4 regions of the Pseudoalteromonas sp. McH1-7 genome follow, and region 1 is predicted to be linked to each of the others. Evidence: predicted binding sites of a transcription regulator. Region 1 holds the regulator's gene; each other region holds the start of a gene.
What was found. Region 1 encodes LexA, which represses DNA repair genes until DNA is damaged. Its sites were predicted from a motif close to TACTGTATNNNNATACAGTA; they were not measured.

Region 1 (4,719 bases):
ACGCCAAAGTGGTTTAGCGACAGAAGTTAATAGACTGAAGTAGACAAAAGAATTTAATAGCTTTTTCCAGATTTATATTAATGAAGGATACTTCATTAATGAACAGAATTTCCTGATGACCATAGCGTTTTGGAACCACCTGACCCCATGCCGAACTCAGAAGTGAAACAAAACAGCGTCGATGATAGTGTGGGCTTCCCATGTGAAAGTAGAACATCGTCAGGGCCTTATTAGAGAAACCCGTTGCAGCAATGCGACGGGTTTTTTGCATTTGTAGTAAAGTACTTCCATGTAGTATTTCCCCTTCGCGTATCCATGCGCTCACTTCCTCGAACTGGAAGCGTTACTTCGGTTTCTTGTCACCCAAACTCAGAAGTGAAACAAAACAGCCGAAGGCGAGCCCCGCGAAGGGTCGGCCCCGGTCAATGATAGTGTGGGCTTCCCATGTGAAAGTAGAACATCCTACTTCGTAGCGAGCCAGGGCCTTATTAGAGAAACCCGTTGCAGCAATGCGACGGGTTTTTTGCTATGTGGGATTTGAAAAGAAAATCTCACAAGATAATCAACACCTCGAAAAGCAATCAACACATTACAAAGCAATCAACACCTCGCGAGGTAAACTCGCTCCCACCACAACATCAACATAGTGCTGCACTGGTAGGAGGCGGTTTACCCGCCGAGCTGTTAGGTCTATCAAACAAAAAGAATAAAACATCCTACTTTGTAACATCATGAGGTAAACTCGCTCCCACCACAATATCAATAAAGTGCTGCACTGGTAGGAGGCGGTTTACCCGCCGAGGGTTTGAGAAAACTCCTTACTCAGTTTTGACGTTGCTCTACTTAAAACTTCTCTCTTCGACTTATCTATCAGCTTATAATTTACTTTCCTTAAGGAAAGTAAATTTAACTCTTTCTCTTTATTGGATTTTTTACATACCTTACTAAGGCTGTAAACTTAATTTATAAGAATAAACAAACATTGCGATTTTTTCTCAGCTGTATATACTTACAGTAAATATAATACTGTATGGAATACCAGTTGATGCGACCTTTAACTAAACGACAAGAGCAAGTCTTTGAACTGATTAAAGTATTCATTAAGGATACTGGCATGCCCCCGACTAGAGCTGAAATCGCTGATGCGTTAGGCTTTAAAAGTGCAAATGCAGCAGAGGAGCACCTTAAAGCACTTGCCAAGAAGGGGGTTATAGAAATGGTTCCTGGAGCTAGTCGAGGTATTAGGTTGGTTGAGGATGAACCAGAACAGTTAGGGTTGCCAATCATCGGCAGGGTAGCTGCTGGAGAACCCATTCTTGCAGAACAACACGTTGAAAGTCATTTCAATGTAGATGCTAGCTTCTTTAAGCCTCATGCGGACTATTTACTTAGGGTTAGTGGTATGAGCATGAAGAACATTGGGATCATGGATGGGGATTTGCTTGCTGTGCATAAGACTCAGGTAGCTGATAATGGTCAAGTAATAGTGGCGCGTGTAGAGGAAGACGTGACAGTTAAGCGCCTAGAGAAAAAAGGCAAAAAGATTTTACTTCATGCAGAAAATGAAGAGTTTCAAGCTATTGAGGTTGATCTTGAACATCAGAACTTTTCTATTGAAGGGCTTGCAGTGGGTGTCATCAGAAACGCCGACTGGATGTAACTTAAGTTGAGCGTAGCACTAATTAAATGGTGTTACGCTCTAGATAAACGCCTTTTTTATTGCTTATCTAAAGTATTGCTAATATTGCCCTCGGCTGGGGTCAAATATAGCTACTCTTAGGTTAGTTTACTACTTTGATAATTCTACATAATACTTTGCCTTCTTACATTTATTAGTTCATAGCTATAAAAACACTTCTAACTGGCATCTTTTCCTAAAATCTTGCGTTTTGTAAATTTCTTGACTATTTGGTTAAGAGTCGTGCAGTAAGTCTATGTACCAATAGACAATATGACAGTCATCCGATAATAACAAAAGGGGCTAAGCGCTGCCTTGAAGGAGACGTCAAATGAAAATTTGTCGATTAGTTGTAGCATTTGTCACCGTGCTAATCGTCATGCCATCACTTGCGAATAGTGATTACAATATGAGGCAGGGCGTAACAGACATTAGCCATCAAGTATATGAGCTCCACATGACTATTTTCCTTATATGTTGTGTGATAGGAGTTATAGTGTTTGGAGTGATGTTCTGGGCATTACTCAAGCACCGTAAATCAACAGGGGCTGTCGCAGCTCAATTTCACGAAAGTACTAAAGTTGAAATTCTTTGGACCACAATCCCCTTTCTGATACTGATAGGAATGGCTATCCCAGCTACGAAAACGCTTATTGCGATGGAAGATACAAGCAAAGCTGATCTAACTATTAAGGTAACAGGTTCACAGTGGAAGTGGCATTACGAGTATATGGGACATGATGTTGAATTTTACTCTTTACTATCTACATCAAGAGATGAAATCAATGATCTGCAAGATAAAAATGACAATTATCTTTTGGAAGTTGATAACCATTTAGTGATCCCAACTGATAGGAAAGTTCGCTTTTTAATGACGTCAGATGACGTTATTCACTCATGGTGGGTACCTGATTTTGCTGTTAAGAAAGACGCTAATCCGGGCTTTATCAATGAAGCATGGACCAAAGTTAATGAGGAAGGAATCTACAGAGGGCAATGCGCAGAGCTCTGTGGAAAAGATCACGGATTTATGCCTGTGGTGGTAGAAGCTGTAAGCCCTGAAAACTTTGAGGTGTGGCTCGATGATGCTAAAGCCGCCAAAGCAAAAGCTGCAGCAGAATCACAGGCGGTGGCAGAGCAAATTTTATCGAAAGAAGAGTTAATGGAGGTCGGCGAACAAACCTACATGGCATATTGTGCTGCTTGTCACCAGCCAACTGGGCTTGGCTTACCTGGCGTCTTCCCCGCTATGAAGGGGAGTGAAGTTGTTATAGGTGATCTTAAACCACACATTGACATCCTTCTGCTTGGTCGTCCTGGTACTGCTATGCAAGCATTTGCAAAGCAATTAACGATTAAACAAATTGCAGGAGTCATCACTTATAAAAGGAATAGCTGGGGTAATGACACAGGAGAGGTGATCCAGCCGAGTCAAATTCAGCAAGAAATTGATGCCTTAGAGGAGGCCAAGTAATGAGTGCTATAGTAGAAGAACATTCAAATCATGGAACTCCTAAAGGCCTAAAACGCTGGCTTTTTACAACCAATCATAAAGATATCGGCACGCTTTACCTATTATTCTCACTGACCATGTTTTTGATTGGTGGTGCAATGGCGATGGTGATACGGGCTGAACTATTTCAGCCAGGATTACAGTTAGTCGATCCGCATTTTTTTAACCAAATGACGACCGTTCACGGCTTGATCATGGTATTTGGTGCAGTGATGCCGGCATTTACGGGGCTTGCCAATTGGATGATCCCGATGATGATCGGAGCTCCAGACATGGCGCTTCCAAGAATGAATAACTGGAGCTTCTGGATCTTACCTTTTGCGTTTGCCATTTTGCTCATGTCTTTGTTTCTAGAAGGAGGGGGGCCTGCTTTTGGATGGACTTTTTACGCACCACTATCTACAACCTACAGTAATGATAATACGGCGTTTTTTGTATTTTCAGTTCATATAATGGGGATAAGCTCAATAATGGGCGCTATTAATGTCATCGTTACTATAGTGAACCTTCGAGCGCCAGGTATGACATGGATGAAGCTACCACTATTTGTATGGACTTGGCTTATAACTGCATTTTTACTAATTGCAGTTATGCCTGTTTTGGCTGGTGCTGTCACCATGGTGTTAACTGATAAGTTCTTCGGTACGAGCTTTTTTGATGCCGCAGGTGGTGGTGATCCTGTTATGTTTCAACACATATTCTGGTTCTTTGGTCACCCTGAAGTATATATTATGATACTACCCGCCTTTGGGATTATCTCCACGATAGTGCCTACCTTTTCTAGAAAGAAACTATTTGGCTATGCTTCAATGGTATACGCCACAGCCTCGATTGCTTTACTTTCTTTTGTTGTGTGGGCTCATCATATGTTCACGACAGGAATGCCGCTAGCAGGTGAGCTTTTCTTTATGTATGCGACAATGTTGATTTCTGTACCTACAGGGGTAAAAGTATTTAATTGGGTCGCGACTATGTGGCGAGGGGCAATCAGCTTTGAAGTACCCATGCTCTTTTCTATCGCTTTTATTGTGCTATTCACGATAGGTGGCTTTTCCGGACTTATGTTAGCGATTACGCCTGCTGATTTTCAATATCACGATACCTACTTTGTCGTTGCACACTTCCATTATGTGCTAGTAACAGGTGCCGTGTTCTCTATTATGGCTGCTGCTTATTATTGGCTGCCGAAATGGACTGGCAACATGTTTGATATCAAACTAGCAAAACTGCACTTTTGGCTATCTCTTGTGAGTGTCAATGTATTGTTTTTTCCCATGCACTTTGTTGGCTTGGCAGGAATGCCTCGACGAATACCTGATTATGCACTTCAGTTCGCTGATTTTAATGCCATTATCAGCATTGGTGGCTTTGCTTTTGGTTTATCACAACTATTATTCGTGGCTGTTGTGTATAAGTGTGCCAAAGGAGGTGAGCAGGTGCCCGGTAAAGTGTGGGATGGAGCTGAAGGCCTTGAGTGGGAAGTACCATCACCTGCGCCATATCATACATTTTCTACTCCACCGGAGGT
Region 2 (4,719 bases), on a different contig from region 1:
TGTTGTCCAGCTGTGTTGGTTTTAACTCTTTTACTGGCTTATCTTCAGTGATCGCCGGGGTCTTAACAGGCTCCGACTTAGGCTTAGTAGGCTCAATAACCAAATAGGTTTTCATTGCTTTAATTGGCAACGGCTTTGAGGGGACGTAGGTACTTTGCTGCAGGTACCACCCGAGCAGTAGATGCAGCAAAATAGAGCCGATGATGGTGAAACTAATCAGGTTGTTTTGGAGCAGCCGCATTATTCTTATTAAATCCTTGAGTCGTGCGGGGTTAGAGTTTAATAAAGGCTTAATTGTTCCCTCAATAGGCAAATTAATCTGTGACTAATTGTGCGGAAATATGTTTTAGCAAGGTGAGTTCACGTAAAACGGACATCCCTTTGTTATTCGCATCATTGAGTTTTGCTTCGTTATGCGCGATGGCTTGGTTTATATTGATCCACACCGGTTTCATACCATTGGCGTGTTCATAATCCTCCATGGTAGGGGTATCAAATTCGCCACAAATCTCACAAACATAGCAATAAGAGATTATATGTATATTGTCATGATCGGGTTTATACCAAGGGCGGTACTCTTCATAGCGGCCAAACGGCGTCACCCCTGTGATGGATACTGCACCCGTTTCTTCTTTTAGCTCGCGCTCCAATGCTGCTTCTAAGCTTTCACCCTCGTCGACGCCACCACCTGGTAGGGTGTAATCGTCATAACGCTTGGTGTAAAGCAGTAAAATATCACTACCCCTAAGGACGATAGCGCGAGCGGTTTTTCTGGTAAAACAAGTACCCTGAAGTGGAATGGCTGGAGTAGTATTAAGGTTCTGCATGGGGTTTAACTTCAATCTAGATATTTAAGGATAGTGTGATAAGGCGATACGCTAAGCCTCAGCGTATCGCGATTGGATGGTCTAAAATGGTGCTGGATACGCTTTGAATACAGTATCAATCTCTGCTAAGGCTTCTGCACACAAGGGAGTTTCAAACGCGTGAATATTTTCTTTAAGTTGTGCCATGGTCGTAGCGCCAATTATGGTTGAAGTCACGCCATCGACTTGGTTGCACCATGCCAGTGCCAGCTGAGCCGAGGTCATATTGAATTCGTTGGCAATGTCTACATATTTGGCAACGGCTTCTTGAGCTAATTGCGTGTCTCTGAATAAGCCCTGTCGTTGTACCAAAGTCCAGCGGCTGCCTTCGGGTCTTGCGCCGCCTAAATACTTACCACTTAGCATTCCGCTGGCAAGCGGTGACCAAGGTAAATAGGCAATATCTTCGTTCACACAGCTCTCAATGAGGTATGGCCAATCCTTTGCGTGTAACAAGCTAAATTCATTTTGAATAGAGACAGGCTTTGGCAAATTGTGTTGTTTGGCCAAGTTAAGGTAGGTGTGAATTCCCCATGGCGTATCATCTGAAAGGCCCCAATGGTTAATTTTTCCGGCTTGAATACATGTTGCTAGCCCCTCTAAAATATCTAACATCCCCTCACGTTCTTCATCACTGTTAAGAGCTGTGAGTGGCAACATACCAGGCCATTGCTTACCAAAGTGCGGGGAGGTGCGATTTGGCCAATGTAACTGATACAGGTCTATGTAGTCGGTATTTAGGCGCGCTAAAGAATCGTCTACGGCTTGGATCACGGCCTTACCTGTAATGGCATTACCTTCACGGATCCAAGGTAAGCCAGCACCTGCAATTTTTGTTGCAACAACGAGCTTTTCGCGCTTTTCTTGATGGCGTTTTAGCCAGTTACCTATGATAGCCTCGGTTTTACCATAGGTATCTGGTGATGGGGGAACTGCATACATTTCAGCGGTATCAATGAAGTTAATACCACGGCTTAGTGCATAATTGATCTGCTCGTCGGCATCATGCTGGTTGTTTTGTACGCCCCAAGTCATGCTTCCAAGACAAATGCGTGAAACTTCAAGTGGGCTACTACCAAGTCGTGAGTACTTCATGCAGGCTCCTGATTAATTACTGAATGATTAAATATAGCCAAAGTAACGGATCTAGTGCTTTGAACTGTATTGATATTGTTAGCATTATCTCTGTTTTGCAGTGCAACTTGCAACAGACATCCACACAAGTATAGTCCAGATCATTGTGACCTATGTTCAAGATTGCAACAGTTGCAAAATTAGCACATAATAAACACTGTTTATTTAGACAGTGTTTTGGCGTGCGTAAATTTATTCATATTGATATGGACGCGTTCTACGCCTCGGTAGAAATGCGTGATAATCCAGAGCTTGCAAAAGTACCTATGGCTATCGGTGGACGAAGTCACCGTGGGGTACTATCGACGGCAAATTATATTGCCCGGCAATATGGGGTGCGCTCTGCTATGTCGAATTATCAAGCGAAAAAACTCTGCCCGCAGCTAGTCATAGTCCCTGGAAGAATGGACGTATACAAAGCAATTTCACAGCAAATTCGAGCTATCTTTTCTCGCTATACGCCGCTTATTGAGCCATTGTCTTTGGATGAAGCTTATCTTGATGTTACAGACTGCGAGCTATGTTGTGGTAGTGCGACCCTTATTGCTGAACAAATTCGAGCAGACATATTCAAAGAAACAGGTTTAACCGCTTCTGCTGGGATCGCACCGATTAAGTTTTTGGCTAAAATTGCCAGCGATGAAAACAAACCCAATGGTCTGTGCGTTATTCCCCCTCACCAAGTAAGCGCTTTTATTGATGCGTTGCCCCTTAAAAAGATCCCTGGTGTAGGCAAAGTGACGCAACAGAAGCTTCTTGCGATGGGGCTTGAATATGGGAATGATGTTAAAGCGCTATCTGAAGCGCAATTACGCCAGTCATTTGGTAAGTTTGGCACTGTGTTGTGGCGACGCTGCCAAGGCATAGATGAGCGCCGGGTTGAGACTGACCGGGTGCGTAAGTCTGTGGGTGTTGAGACTACTTTTGCAGAAGACACGCTCGACCTAGCTACGCTTAAGCAGGTCATCACAGAAAAGCTCTTGCCAGAGCTTACACGCCGAGCACAGCCTTATCTAACACGTGGATTTAATAAGCTTGGTGTGAAAGTGAAATTTTACGATTTCACTCAAACTACGAAAGAGTGCCAATATCAACATATTGATCTGGCCATTTTTGAAGAGCTGCTGGTGGAAGCTATGTCACGGCAAAAATTTAAACCAGTTCGTCTGATAGGGTTGCATATTGGTTTAAATGAAAAACCGGGTGATCAAGCACAGCTTGGGCTTTTTGATGGTTAGACTAAAAGATAACTGCAAATAATTTATTTTATGCTAGCTTCGAAGTTGTCGTGGAACAAACTAATCACGCAATGTGCGTGTAATTAAAACAACAACAAGAGGTAAGCATTATGCAATCCATAATGATCGTACTTTTCGGCATTATAGGGATGTTATTTGGATGGTTTGTCTATTCCAAATTTATTGCTGAAAAAATCTTTAAAATGGATGACAACTTTGTCACGCCAGCTCATGAATTGGAAGATGGTGTTGACTATGTACCGACGAATAAAGTGGTACTATGGGGGCATCACTTTACTTCAGTCGCAGGTGCGGCACCCATTGTTGGTCCTGCTATTGCTGTTTATTGGGGCTGGGTGCCAGCGGTGCTTTGGGTTGTATTTGGCACTATATTTTTTGCTGGTGTTCATGATATGGGCGCGCTATGGGCAAGTGCTCGCCATAAAGGTAAATCGATGGGGGCGCTGTCAGAAAGCGTCATCGGTAAGCGTACTCGTTCATTGTTTATGATTGTGGTCTTCCTTGTACTGCTCATGGTTAATGCAGTATTCGGCGTGGTGATTGCAAACTCTTTTGTGGGTAATCCTAATGCGGTATTCCCAGCTTGGTCGGCTATTGTTGTAGCGCTTATCATCGGTCAATTGCTAAAACGAAAAGTGCCGCTAGTGCCGCTGTGTATTATCGGAGTTATTGTGCTCTACGCGACCATTTATATGGGGAGCAGCATGCCTATCACCTTACCAACAGAAATGTTTGGCCTCGGTGATAAAGCAAACTGGATCATCATTTTATTTATGTATGCAGCGGTGGCATCATTACTACCTGTGTGGATGTTATTACAGCCACGTGATTTTATTAATGGTATGCAGTTGCTGGTTGGCTTGGTTTTATTATACGGAGCAGTGTTTGTGGTGATGCCAGATATTACTGCACCGGCATTTAATACCCAAACGGTCGAAAATACCCCAAGCATTATCCCGCTACTATTCGTAACGATTGCCTGTGGTGCGGTATCTGGCTTTCACGGAATTGTCTCCTCAGGAACGAGTTCTAAACAACTAGACAAAGAAAAAGATGGCCGTTTTGTAGGTTACTTAGGTGCGGTTGGTGAAGGTTCACTAGCACTTATTACGTTAGTCGCCGTGAGTGGTGTGATGCTTGCAGTATCGCCAGAAGAGTGGCACGAAATTTATAGTCACCTTGGTGCCGGTAGCGTATCAGCTTTCATAAATGGTGGCTCAAACCTTATCAGTACAGGTTGGGGGTTACCTGTTGAAATCGCGTCAACGCTACTTGCGGTTATGGTTGTTCTTTTTGCAGGCACGACGATGGACTCTGGCGTTAGGCTACAGCGCTATATTATCCAAGAGTGGGGCGAGATCTATAACATCAAGTTCTTGAACAACAGTATTGTCGCAACTTTATTTGCTGTAGGGTGTTGCTTGTTACTTGCCTTTGGCGCAGGGGGCGCATCAGGTAGT
Region 3 (4,719 bases), on a different contig from region 1:
GGCGGTTATATAAATAACGCTCGCCCACAACAATTGCGTTGTCAGAGCCCAGTTGCTGACTTAATTGCTTTGTCCACTGTGCCAAAATATGATGACAGCTTGGTGGCGCACTATGTGCCATCGCCCGCATCCGATGCAGTCCTTCAACCAAGTTCTGTTGGCTAAACACGGTATTCATCCACGCCGCAAACTGATAACGCAGCGCGTCGGAGTCATCAACGGGTTTATCAATACAAATATTGTGAGACTGCCCAGCCCTGTCTATTAACAGCACCAACCAATTTTTGCGATCAAAATCGAGTACTTCTACACGAAACATCTGCTTGCTGCTAACTTGTGGTAAACCAACGCAGCAACAGACCTGAAAGTTTTGGCTTAGTAAATGGGCAAACGAAACAATCGCTGACTGGTCAGGTTGCCAATGTACAGCCACGTCAGTCAGTGGGAAAAACTCTTGTAACCAAAATTTTACCCCTTGATCCGTCGGTACGCGTCCAGCTGAAGTATGCGGTGAATATAATAAGCCCTTATTTTCAAGGCGTGCCATCGAATTGCGTACAGTAGCAGAGCAAATAGAAAGCCCATCTTGCTGTGCAATTTTGCTTGATGCAACAGGTTGGCCATCACCATTACAGTAATGACGCATAACCGCGCACAGAATTTGTTCATCTCTAGGATTCAGTTTCATAAATATTTTAATATGGGTGTCAATTGTCAGTTTCAAGCACTACGCTTTTAAGATAATCTTGCTATAAAAATATCAAGGACAAATGACTGAATGACGACCACGTTTAACACTATCGGCTTAATTGGCAAACCCAACCATGAGGGTGCGGGAACGACCTTACAACGACTTTATACTTTTTTGCAAGCATTAGGATATGAAGTACTCGTTGAAGATCGTGTCGCTGATCAGATTAAAACCCTAGATGAAACGTGTGTTGTCGAATTAGTTGAATTAGGAAAACGCTGCGATTTGGCAATTGTTGTAGGTGGCGACGGTAATATGTTAGGTGCAGCAAGGGTACTTGCTCGCTTTGATGTTGCTGTGATAGGGGTGAATAGAGGAAACCTCGGTTTTTTAACTGATCTCAACCCCGAAGGGTTTGAAGCGCAGTTAGAAGCGGTACTAAGTGGTCAATTTATTGAAGAGTCCAGGTTTTTATTAGAAGTTTCCGTATACAGGCATGACCAACTCAAAAGTGCAAATTTAGCAATGAATGAGGCGGTGCTTCATGCTGACAAAGTCGCGCACATGATTGAGTTTGAAGCCTTCATCGACGATGATTTTGTGTTTTCTCAACGTTCCGATGGTCTGATAGTATCCACACCAACGGGGTCGACGGCTTACTCATTATCCGGTGGCGGGCCTATTTTGACACCCGAGCTTAATGCCATGTCATTGGTTCCCATGTTTCCCCATACACTGTCTAGCCGGCCACTTGTTGTTGATGCTGACAAAGAAGTTAAATTAAAGTTGAGCTTGGAAAATACCGATAGCTTACAGGTAAGTTGTGATAGCCATGTAGTACTTGCAGTCTTGCCCGGAGATGAAGTGGTTATAAAAAAAGCAGAGAAAAAGCTTAGACTTATCCATCCTAAGTGTTACTCCTACTACAATGTTCTTAGGCAGAAATTAAATTGGGGCAGTAGGCTTTACTAAGTACATAAAGTTACGCAAAATAACCTTGGTTAATTTTCTAAATTAGGTAAAAAATAATAAAATGGCTTACGTTGTATTTTTCACATTAGCGCTGCTTATCACTATACTCTCCGTGTATTTAGTGATTGAAAACAATAGAAGAAAAGCCCGTGAAGCTGAAAAAAAGGCCTTTAATGACCGTCTTAAAGTAATAAGCAACCACTTTAAACAGAAAGTAGCAGAGTTTGTAGAAGCAAAGATCTTGCGGCCCAAATATGCCCCGCAGATCAATGCAATTGTCGGTAATTTTTTTGTTGTGCAACCGCACTCTGAGGAAAACCTCGCTCAACTCGAAAAAGTCAGTGAACTATTCATTTATTCAGTCACGAACGAGTTAAATAAGTGCAGACAAAACGGCAATATAGATTTACTTGCCGAACAGCTACAATATTTTGTTGCAGAGTTGCCAAACGCAGGGATCGCATATAATCGCGATTTTTATCGTGAGATTTTACCTGCACTCATTGCACGTATTCAAACACCAGACACCCCCACTACTTTGCAAGATGATGAAGCCGAAAACATCCAGAACCCAGCAGTGGAAGCGCCAGAACCACCGACGCAACAAAAACAATCAGCTCCGGCTATGAAAGAGCGCGCACTCAGCTGAATACACTTAATAGTGTCGCTTAATATCTGAAAGAAATTTTATGATATAAGTTGCTAAACACCCAAATACTGTATAAATTAACAGTGATCATTTGTTAAGGTGTACAGTATGCTTTTGGCTCTGAATATACAAAATTTTGCTATTGTTAGTGCGCTAAATATCGACTGGCATTGCGGTATGACCGCAATAACTGGTGAAACAGGCGCTGGTAAATCTATCGCTATTGATGCGCTTTCTCTTTGTCTTGGCGAGCGAGCTGATCCTGCAGCAATCCGTCCGGGCAGTGAAAAAGCCGATATATCAGCTCAGTTTGATGTGTCTCAGCTCCCAGCAGCTAAGCGTTTTCTTACCGAACATATGCTAGAAAATGAAGAAAATGAATGTATTCTTCGTAGAGTGATCAGTAAAAATGGGCGCAGTAAAAGCTATATCAACGGCTCACCTGTCACGGTTGGTCAACAAAAAGAGCTTGGGCAGCACCTAATTGCTATTCATGGGCAGCATGCTCATCAGTTGTTATTGAAGCCTGAATATCAGTTACAGTTACTAGATGCTTATGCTAATCACACCACGCTCTTGCAAGCAGTTAAGGGACAATATAGTCACTATCACAAGCTACAAAAAGAATATGTCGATCTTCAAAAGTCACAACAGGCACAAGCAGCAAAAAAACAACTTCTTGAATATCAAGTCGCTGAGCTTGATGAGTTTGCTTTACAAGAAGGTGAATATGAAGATATTGAGAGTGAACATTCACGCCTAAGTCATAGCCAAACAATTTTAGAACAGTGCCATCGCGAATTATCTCGTCTATATGAAAATGACGAGCAGACTGTATTATCGCAACTACAGCAAAGCGCTCAAGTATTTTCTGAACTTACCAGCTTTGATAAAACCCTTGAAAACATTGCGCAAGTGCTTGATGAAGCAGCAGTTCAAGTAGAAGAAGCCAGTAGAGAGATCCGCAGTTATTCCGACTCAGTTGAGCAAGATCCGATGCGACTACAGGAGCTAGAAGATAGACTTTCACAAGCCTTAGATTTGGCAAGAAAACATCAAGTTCAGCCTGAGTTGCTCTATCAACATCACCAAGCACTGCAACATGAACTTGAGTCTATTACCTCTGACTCCGCAAGACTCGATGCGCTAGAAGAAGAAATAGCTGAAGCGATTAACGCCTACAACCAAGCTGCTCATGGATTAAGCCAAAGTCGCCAGCAGGCCAGTGCATCTCTTAACGAGCGTATCTCTGCGAGTATGGAAGAACTTGCAATGGGCGATGGCCAGTTTGAGATCCAGTTAACACCTAACCTAGGTGGAAAGCCGAGTCCACTTGGATATGATCACATTGAGTTTTATGTCTCTACAAACCCTGGACAGCCTTTACAGCCTATGGGGAAAGTCGCCTCAGGTGGAGAGCTATCGCGGATCAGCCTAGCCATACAAGTTATTATCGCAACACGCGTCACCACCCCTACTTTGATTTTCGATGAGGTGGACGTCGGTATCTCTGGGCCGACAGCGGCAACAGTAGGTAAATTACTGCGCCAACTTGGCCAGTCTACACAAGTAATCTGCGTTACGCACTTACCACAAGTAGCGTGCAGTGGTCACAACCAATTTTTTGTCGCAAAGCGAGTTGAGAATGGTGAAACCTTTACCAAAATGACGCCGATGGCACATAACGAACGTATCGATGAGATCGCCAGATTAATCGGTGGCGATAGAATAAGTGATACAACAAGAGCGAGTGCAAAGGAACTATTACAAGTACAAAGTGCGTGAATGCCACTTTTGACTTGAACGATTTATCATAAAGATAACTGGAGAATAAGTGCAGCGGTAACTTTGCATTGTGTGGCATGACTAACGATATACGTAGTTATGCCACTCTGTATGTAAAAACTGAGTTGTGCATTTGGCTATGGCCTTTTCTAGGCTAAGTGGTGATTCACTTTGAGCCAATGCCTTTAGATAACTTTGTCTTTGAGATATTTCGGTTAAAACTTGCTCCGCTCCAGAAATTGGATTTCCATGGGAGAGTAGTAACGTTAGCTCAGCGTAGCTTTTTAATTTTTCAAGAGAATCAAAATGTGCTTGTGCGCCACTAATATGAACAGCTGGCAAAAGTGCTTCAGATTTATTTGACGTCATAATGTCATCAGCTACGTGGATGTATTTATCATTGATGATGGTATACAAACCACACTCCACATGCCCAGAAATAAACTCAAATTTAAAATCGAACTCACCGAAATGCAAAACCGAGTTTTCATTAAGCTCGTTGAGCCCCTCAAAATAATGATGCTTAGTTTTATCTATATATTTATTTAGTGTATTTTTATAATGGTGATTTCCATATAGTTCTGGCATTGCAAGCGCTGGCAGACCAGAGATATGATCCGGG
Region 4 (4,719 bases), on a different contig from region 1:
GTTGCGCCAAGAGTTCTGTGTTCAGATCAAAGGGGTTGTCCGTGCGCGTCCTGAAAGCCAAGTGAATAAAGACATGGCGACAGGTGAAGTTGAAATACTCGGTACGGGTCTGACGATCATCAATCGTTCAGAGCCTTTACCGCTTGATTTTAACCAACAAAACTCGGAAGAGCGTCGTCTTAAATATCGCTACTTAGACCTACGTCGTCTTGAAATGAGCGACCGCATCAAAATGCGTGCAAAAGCTAGTAGTTTCGTTCGTCGCTTCTTAGATGAAAACGAATTTTTAGATATCGAAACACCAGTACTGACAAAAGCAACACCTGAAGGCGCACGTGATTACTTAGTGCCTAGCCGTGTGCATAAAGGCAGCTTTTACGCGTTGCCTCAGTCACCGCAGCTATTTAAACAGTTGTTGATGATGTCTGGTTTTGATCGTTACTACCAAATCGTTAAGTGTTTCCGTGACGAAGATTTGCGTGCAGACCGCCAGCCAGAATTCACTCAGATCGATATCGAAACGTCATTTATGAGTTCAGACCAAGTACGTGGCGTTACAGAGAAGATGGTTCGCGAAATGTGGCAATCTTTCTTAGACGTTGACTTAGGCGAGTTTCCAGTGATGCCTTACAGCGAAGCGATGAGTAAATATGGTTCAGATAAACCAGATTTACGTAATCCACTTGAACTGATCGATGTCGCTGACATTGTAAAAGATGTTGAGTTTAAAGTACTAAGTGGCCCTGCAAATGACGAAAAAGGTCGTGTAGCTGTGCTATCCGTACCTGGTGGGGCACAACTTTCTCGTAAGCAAATTGATGAGTACACTAAATTTGTAGGCATCTATGGCGCTAAAGGCTTAGCATGGATGAAAGTGAACGACCGTGATGCTGGTATCGAAGGCGTACAGTCGCCAATTGCTAAGTTCTTGAACGAAGAAGTGATCAATGCACTGCTTGAGCGCACAGGCGCAAACACAGGTGACATTATTCTATTTGGCGCAGACAAGCGTAATACTGTAAACGAAGCCATGGGCGCGCTACGCCTTAAGATTGGTCTTGATTTAGAAATTACAGACTTATCAAAGTGGGCACCACTTTGGGTTGTTGACTTCCCTATGTTTGAAGAAGACGACGAAGGTAACTTACACGCTGTGCACCATCCATTTACAGCACCGAAAGGCGTCAGTGCGGCAGAGCTTGAAGCAAACCCAGCAGGTACGCTTTCTGATGCTTATGATATGGTACTTAATGGCTATGAAGTTGGTGGCGGTTCGGTTCGTATCCACAACAATGAAATGCAGCAGGCTGCCTTTAGAATTTTAGGTATTGAAGAAGCTGAGCAGCAAGAGAAGTTTGGCTTCTTATTGGATGCACTAAAATATGGCACTCCACCACATGCCGGCCTTGCGTTTGGTCTTGATCGTTTGGTGATGTTACTGTGTGGCACAGATAATATTCGTGATGTGATTGCATTCCCGAAAACAACTCAGGCATCATGTTTGATGACTGATGCGCCAAGCCCTGCAAACCCAGATGCACTTAAAGAGCTTGCTATTTCAGTTGAAAAGCAGCTTGCCGAGCAAAATGCAGACGAATAACATTTCAGCACAAATATAAACAGGCGACTAAGGTCGCCTTTTTTGATCTTATGTACTAGCTTATAACTGGTAATCTATACAGTATTTTGGCATTATAACCAAAAAACAAAGAGACAATGCTTTTGGCTGTCATTTTAGGAATTGATCCGGGTTCACGATTTACTGGATATGGCGTGATTGCTCACCAGGGCGCAAAGTTCCAATATTTGGGAAGCGGCTGCATTAAAGTGGGTGAACATGAATTTCCCATCCGCTTAAAAATGATCTATCAAGGGATCACCCAACTGATAGAGCAGTTTTCGCCTAGTGATTTTGCAATTGAACAAGTGTTTGTTGCACACAACCCAAGCTCTGCGCTAAAGCTTGGTCAAGCCCGAGGAGCGGCCATCGTGGCAGCGACAATGCAGTCGGTTAATGTCAGCGAGTATTCTGCAAGGCAAATTAAACAAGCGGTTGCAGGGACAGGTGGCGCAGATAAAAACCAAGTACAAGAGATGGTTAAGCGCATTCTAAAGCTGCCAGGCACGCCTCAAGCTGACGCCGCTGATGCCTTAGCTGTAGCAATTTGTCATGCCCACTCAAGGCAAAATTTAATAAAGATGGCCGGAGCCGCACGTAAAACAGTAAGAGGAAGGTTAAGATAACTATGATTGGAAAGTTAAGCGGTACACTGTTAGAAAAACAGCCTCCAGAAATACTAATCGACGTTGCAGGTGTTGGGTACGAAGTGCAAATGCCAATGACCTGCTTTTACGAGCTACCAAATGTGGGAGAAGCAGTCTCGGTGTTTACCCATTTTGTCGTTCGTGAAGACGCACAATTGTTATTTGGTTTTAATAGTAAGATAGCACGAGCGCTGTTTAGAACCTTAATTAAAGCAAATGGCGTAGGACCCAAACTTGGGCTTGCGATTTTATCGGGCATGTCGGCAGAGCAATTCGTTAGTTGTGTTAATCAAGGTGATGCGACAACTTTGGTTAAAATTCCAGGTGTTGGTAAGAAGACCGCTGAGCGTTTAGTACTTGAGATGAAAGACAAGTTAAAAGACTTTGGCAATGACTTGCTCACACCATTTAGTGATGCTGCTGTACTTGCTCCGCAAGAAAACCCAACGGTAAGCGACACCCCGTCAGATGAAGCGATTGCGGCATTAATGGCATTAGGGTATAAACAAGTTCAAGCACAAAAAGCGGTAAAAGCCGTGAACAAAGAAGGCATGACGACAGAGAGTATCATCAAAGATGCTCTTAAATCGATGATGTAACTATGATTGAAGCAGATAGATTAATTGAGCCTGAGATCCAAGGTAATGAAGACGTAGTAGATAGGGCGATTAGGCCTAAATTACTAAACGATTATACCGGTCAGCCGCATGTTAAAAAGCAAATGGAAATCTTTATTGCAGCAGCGCGCTCAAGGCAAGAAGCGTTAGACCACTTACTGATTTTTGGCCCGCCAGGTTTAGGGAAAACGACGCTTGCGAACATTGTTGCAAACGAGCTTGAGGTCAATATTAAAACTACCTCTGGGCCGGTGCTTGAAAAGGCAGGTGATCTTGCTGCGTTACTGACTAACCTTGAAGAAGGTGATGTGTTATTTATTGATGAGATCCATCGTTTAAGCCCTCAGGTGGAAGAAATTCTTTATCCTGCGATGGAAGATTACCAATTGGACATCATGATAGGAGAAGGTCCAGCTGCACGTTCAATTAAACTGGATTTACCGCCTTTTACTCTAGTAGGGGCTACGACACGCGCTGGTTCTTTGACCTCACCATTGAGAGACCGTTTTGGCATTGTACAGCGTTTAGAGTTTTACTCGGTTGCAGACTTATCTTCGATTGTTACTCGCTCAGCGTATCACTTAAATCTAGAGATCACCGAATCTGGTGCGACAGAAGTTGCTCGTCGTGCGCGAGGTACACCACGGATCGCAAATCGTTTATTGCGTCGAGTCAGAGACTTTGCTGAAGTAAAAGGGGATGGCTCTATCACTGAAGAGATTGCCCACTTAGCACTGGATATGGTTGATGTTGATAAATGCGGATTTGATTATATGGATCGCAAATATCTGCTGGCAATCATTGAAAAGTTTACCGGTGGCCCGGTGGGGCTCGATAACCTCGCGGCGGCAATCGGAGAAGAAAAAGAGACCATCGAAGATGTCATTGAACCATTTTTGATCCAACAAGGTTTTATTCAACGTACGCCAAGAGGGCGTATTGTTTCAGATAAAGCGTATTTGCATTTTGATTTGTCTAAGCCTGAGTAATTTAGCTTTGGGCTAAGCAGATATCTTGACATAATGAGGTGAAGGAACGGCGATGTTTCTCACCTGTTATTCCCTAGCAAATAGCGAACCTGCACTCAGTAATTCTTTATTCAAGCCCTAAGTTATTTATGCATTACTTTACGTGGCCGTTTTCTCTCTAACATGAATAGCCGCGCAAATCCCCTATCATTTCAAAGCGTAAGCTCAGGCTATTCATTTCCTGACAATTCAAGCAAGGTTCATGACGACATGGTTAATCTAATTCAGCAATGTAGATTAACCCAAATTTGTTTTAATGCTAGCTCGATATGACGGAGAAAGATTAATACCACCGACATTAAAATTTGCTATGTGAAACAACTAAATAACCTGAGCTGCGGATAATTAATGCCTTTCTAGCATCCAGTTTTAGCGCTAACTGCTAGCTATTGGTGCGTAAATTCGCCTTGCCTACAGGATGTAGGTACTTTAGCGAGAGCAGGACGCGGGAGTGGTGTTTTCCCTAAAACTCTCTGGCTAGATAAGGAAAAAACTAAGTTGTGATTTAGCAACAATGAGTTGGAGCATTCCTTATCCAGACCTCAGGTTAAATCGTAAACCTTTTATCTTACCTTGATTGGCTGGTACGTTGATGATAGCAGGGCATATGAGTGGGTTATCAACAAGGTTTTCTCGCCTCAAAATAGATCACTTAATTAAGATAATTGGTATTAGAATTGAGCTCTGAATTTTTGGCAAAAAAAAGCCCGCACATAAATGCGGGCAAAACAACAAGTTGAAGGAAGTAATCCAGGGAACAGATGATCAACTTTGGGTTTTATCCGCAAAGTGTTCCATCTAAGCAATAC

Region 2: dinB (DNA polymerase IV) is a predicted target of LexA. The motif match lies at 2,156-2,175, and genes of this name have one in related genera.
Region 3: recN (DNA repair protein RecN) is a predicted target of LexA. The motif match lies at 2,379-2,398, and genes of this name have one in related genera.
Region 4: ruvC (crossover junction endodeoxyribonuclease RuvC) is a predicted target of LexA. The motif match lies at 1,665-1,684, and genes of this name have one in related genera.

The regions. Positions count from the first base shown of each region.
Region 1 covers NZ_JABWPQ010000034.1:42-4,760, forward strand. The annotation lists rRNA gene rrf (5S ribosomal RNA) at 112-225, shown strand; gene lexA (transcriptional repressor LexA) at 1,046-1,660, shown strand; gene coxB (cytochrome c oxidase subunit II) at 2,010-3,152, shown strand; gene ctaD (cytochrome c oxidase subunit I) at 3,152-4,719, shown strand, end outside.
Region 2 covers NZ_JABWPQ010000037.1:20,031-24,749, reverse strand. The annotation lists gene HUZ36_RS20445 (hypothetical protein) at 1-241, opposite strand, end outside; gene HUZ36_RS20440 (NUDIX hydrolase) at 315-827, opposite strand; gene HUZ36_RS20435 (aldo/keto reductase) at 909-1,961, opposite strand; gene dinB (DNA polymerase IV) at 2,183-3,238, shown strand; gene HUZ36_RS20425 (carbon starvation CstA family protein) at 3,349-4,719, shown strand, end outside.
Region 3 covers NZ_JABWPQ010000006.1:642-5,360, reverse strand. The annotation lists gene HUZ36_RS05815 (HrcA family transcriptional regulator) at 1-688, opposite strand, end outside; gene nadK (NAD(+) kinase) at 779-1,663, shown strand; gene HUZ36_RS05805 (hypothetical protein) at 1,725-2,312, shown strand; gene recN (DNA repair protein RecN) at 2,421-4,097, shown strand; gene HUZ36_RS05795 (MBL fold metallo-hydrolase) at 4,179-4,719, opposite strand, start outside.
Region 4 covers NZ_JABWPQ010000011.1:5,579-10,297, reverse strand. The annotation lists gene aspS (aspartate--tRNA ligase) at 1-1,600, shown strand, start outside; gene ruvC (crossover junction endodeoxyribonuclease RuvC) at 1,723-2,244, shown strand; gene ruvA (Holliday junction branch migration protein RuvA) at 2,247-2,864, shown strand; gene ruvB (Holliday junction branch migration DNA helicase RuvB) at 2,867-3,871, shown strand.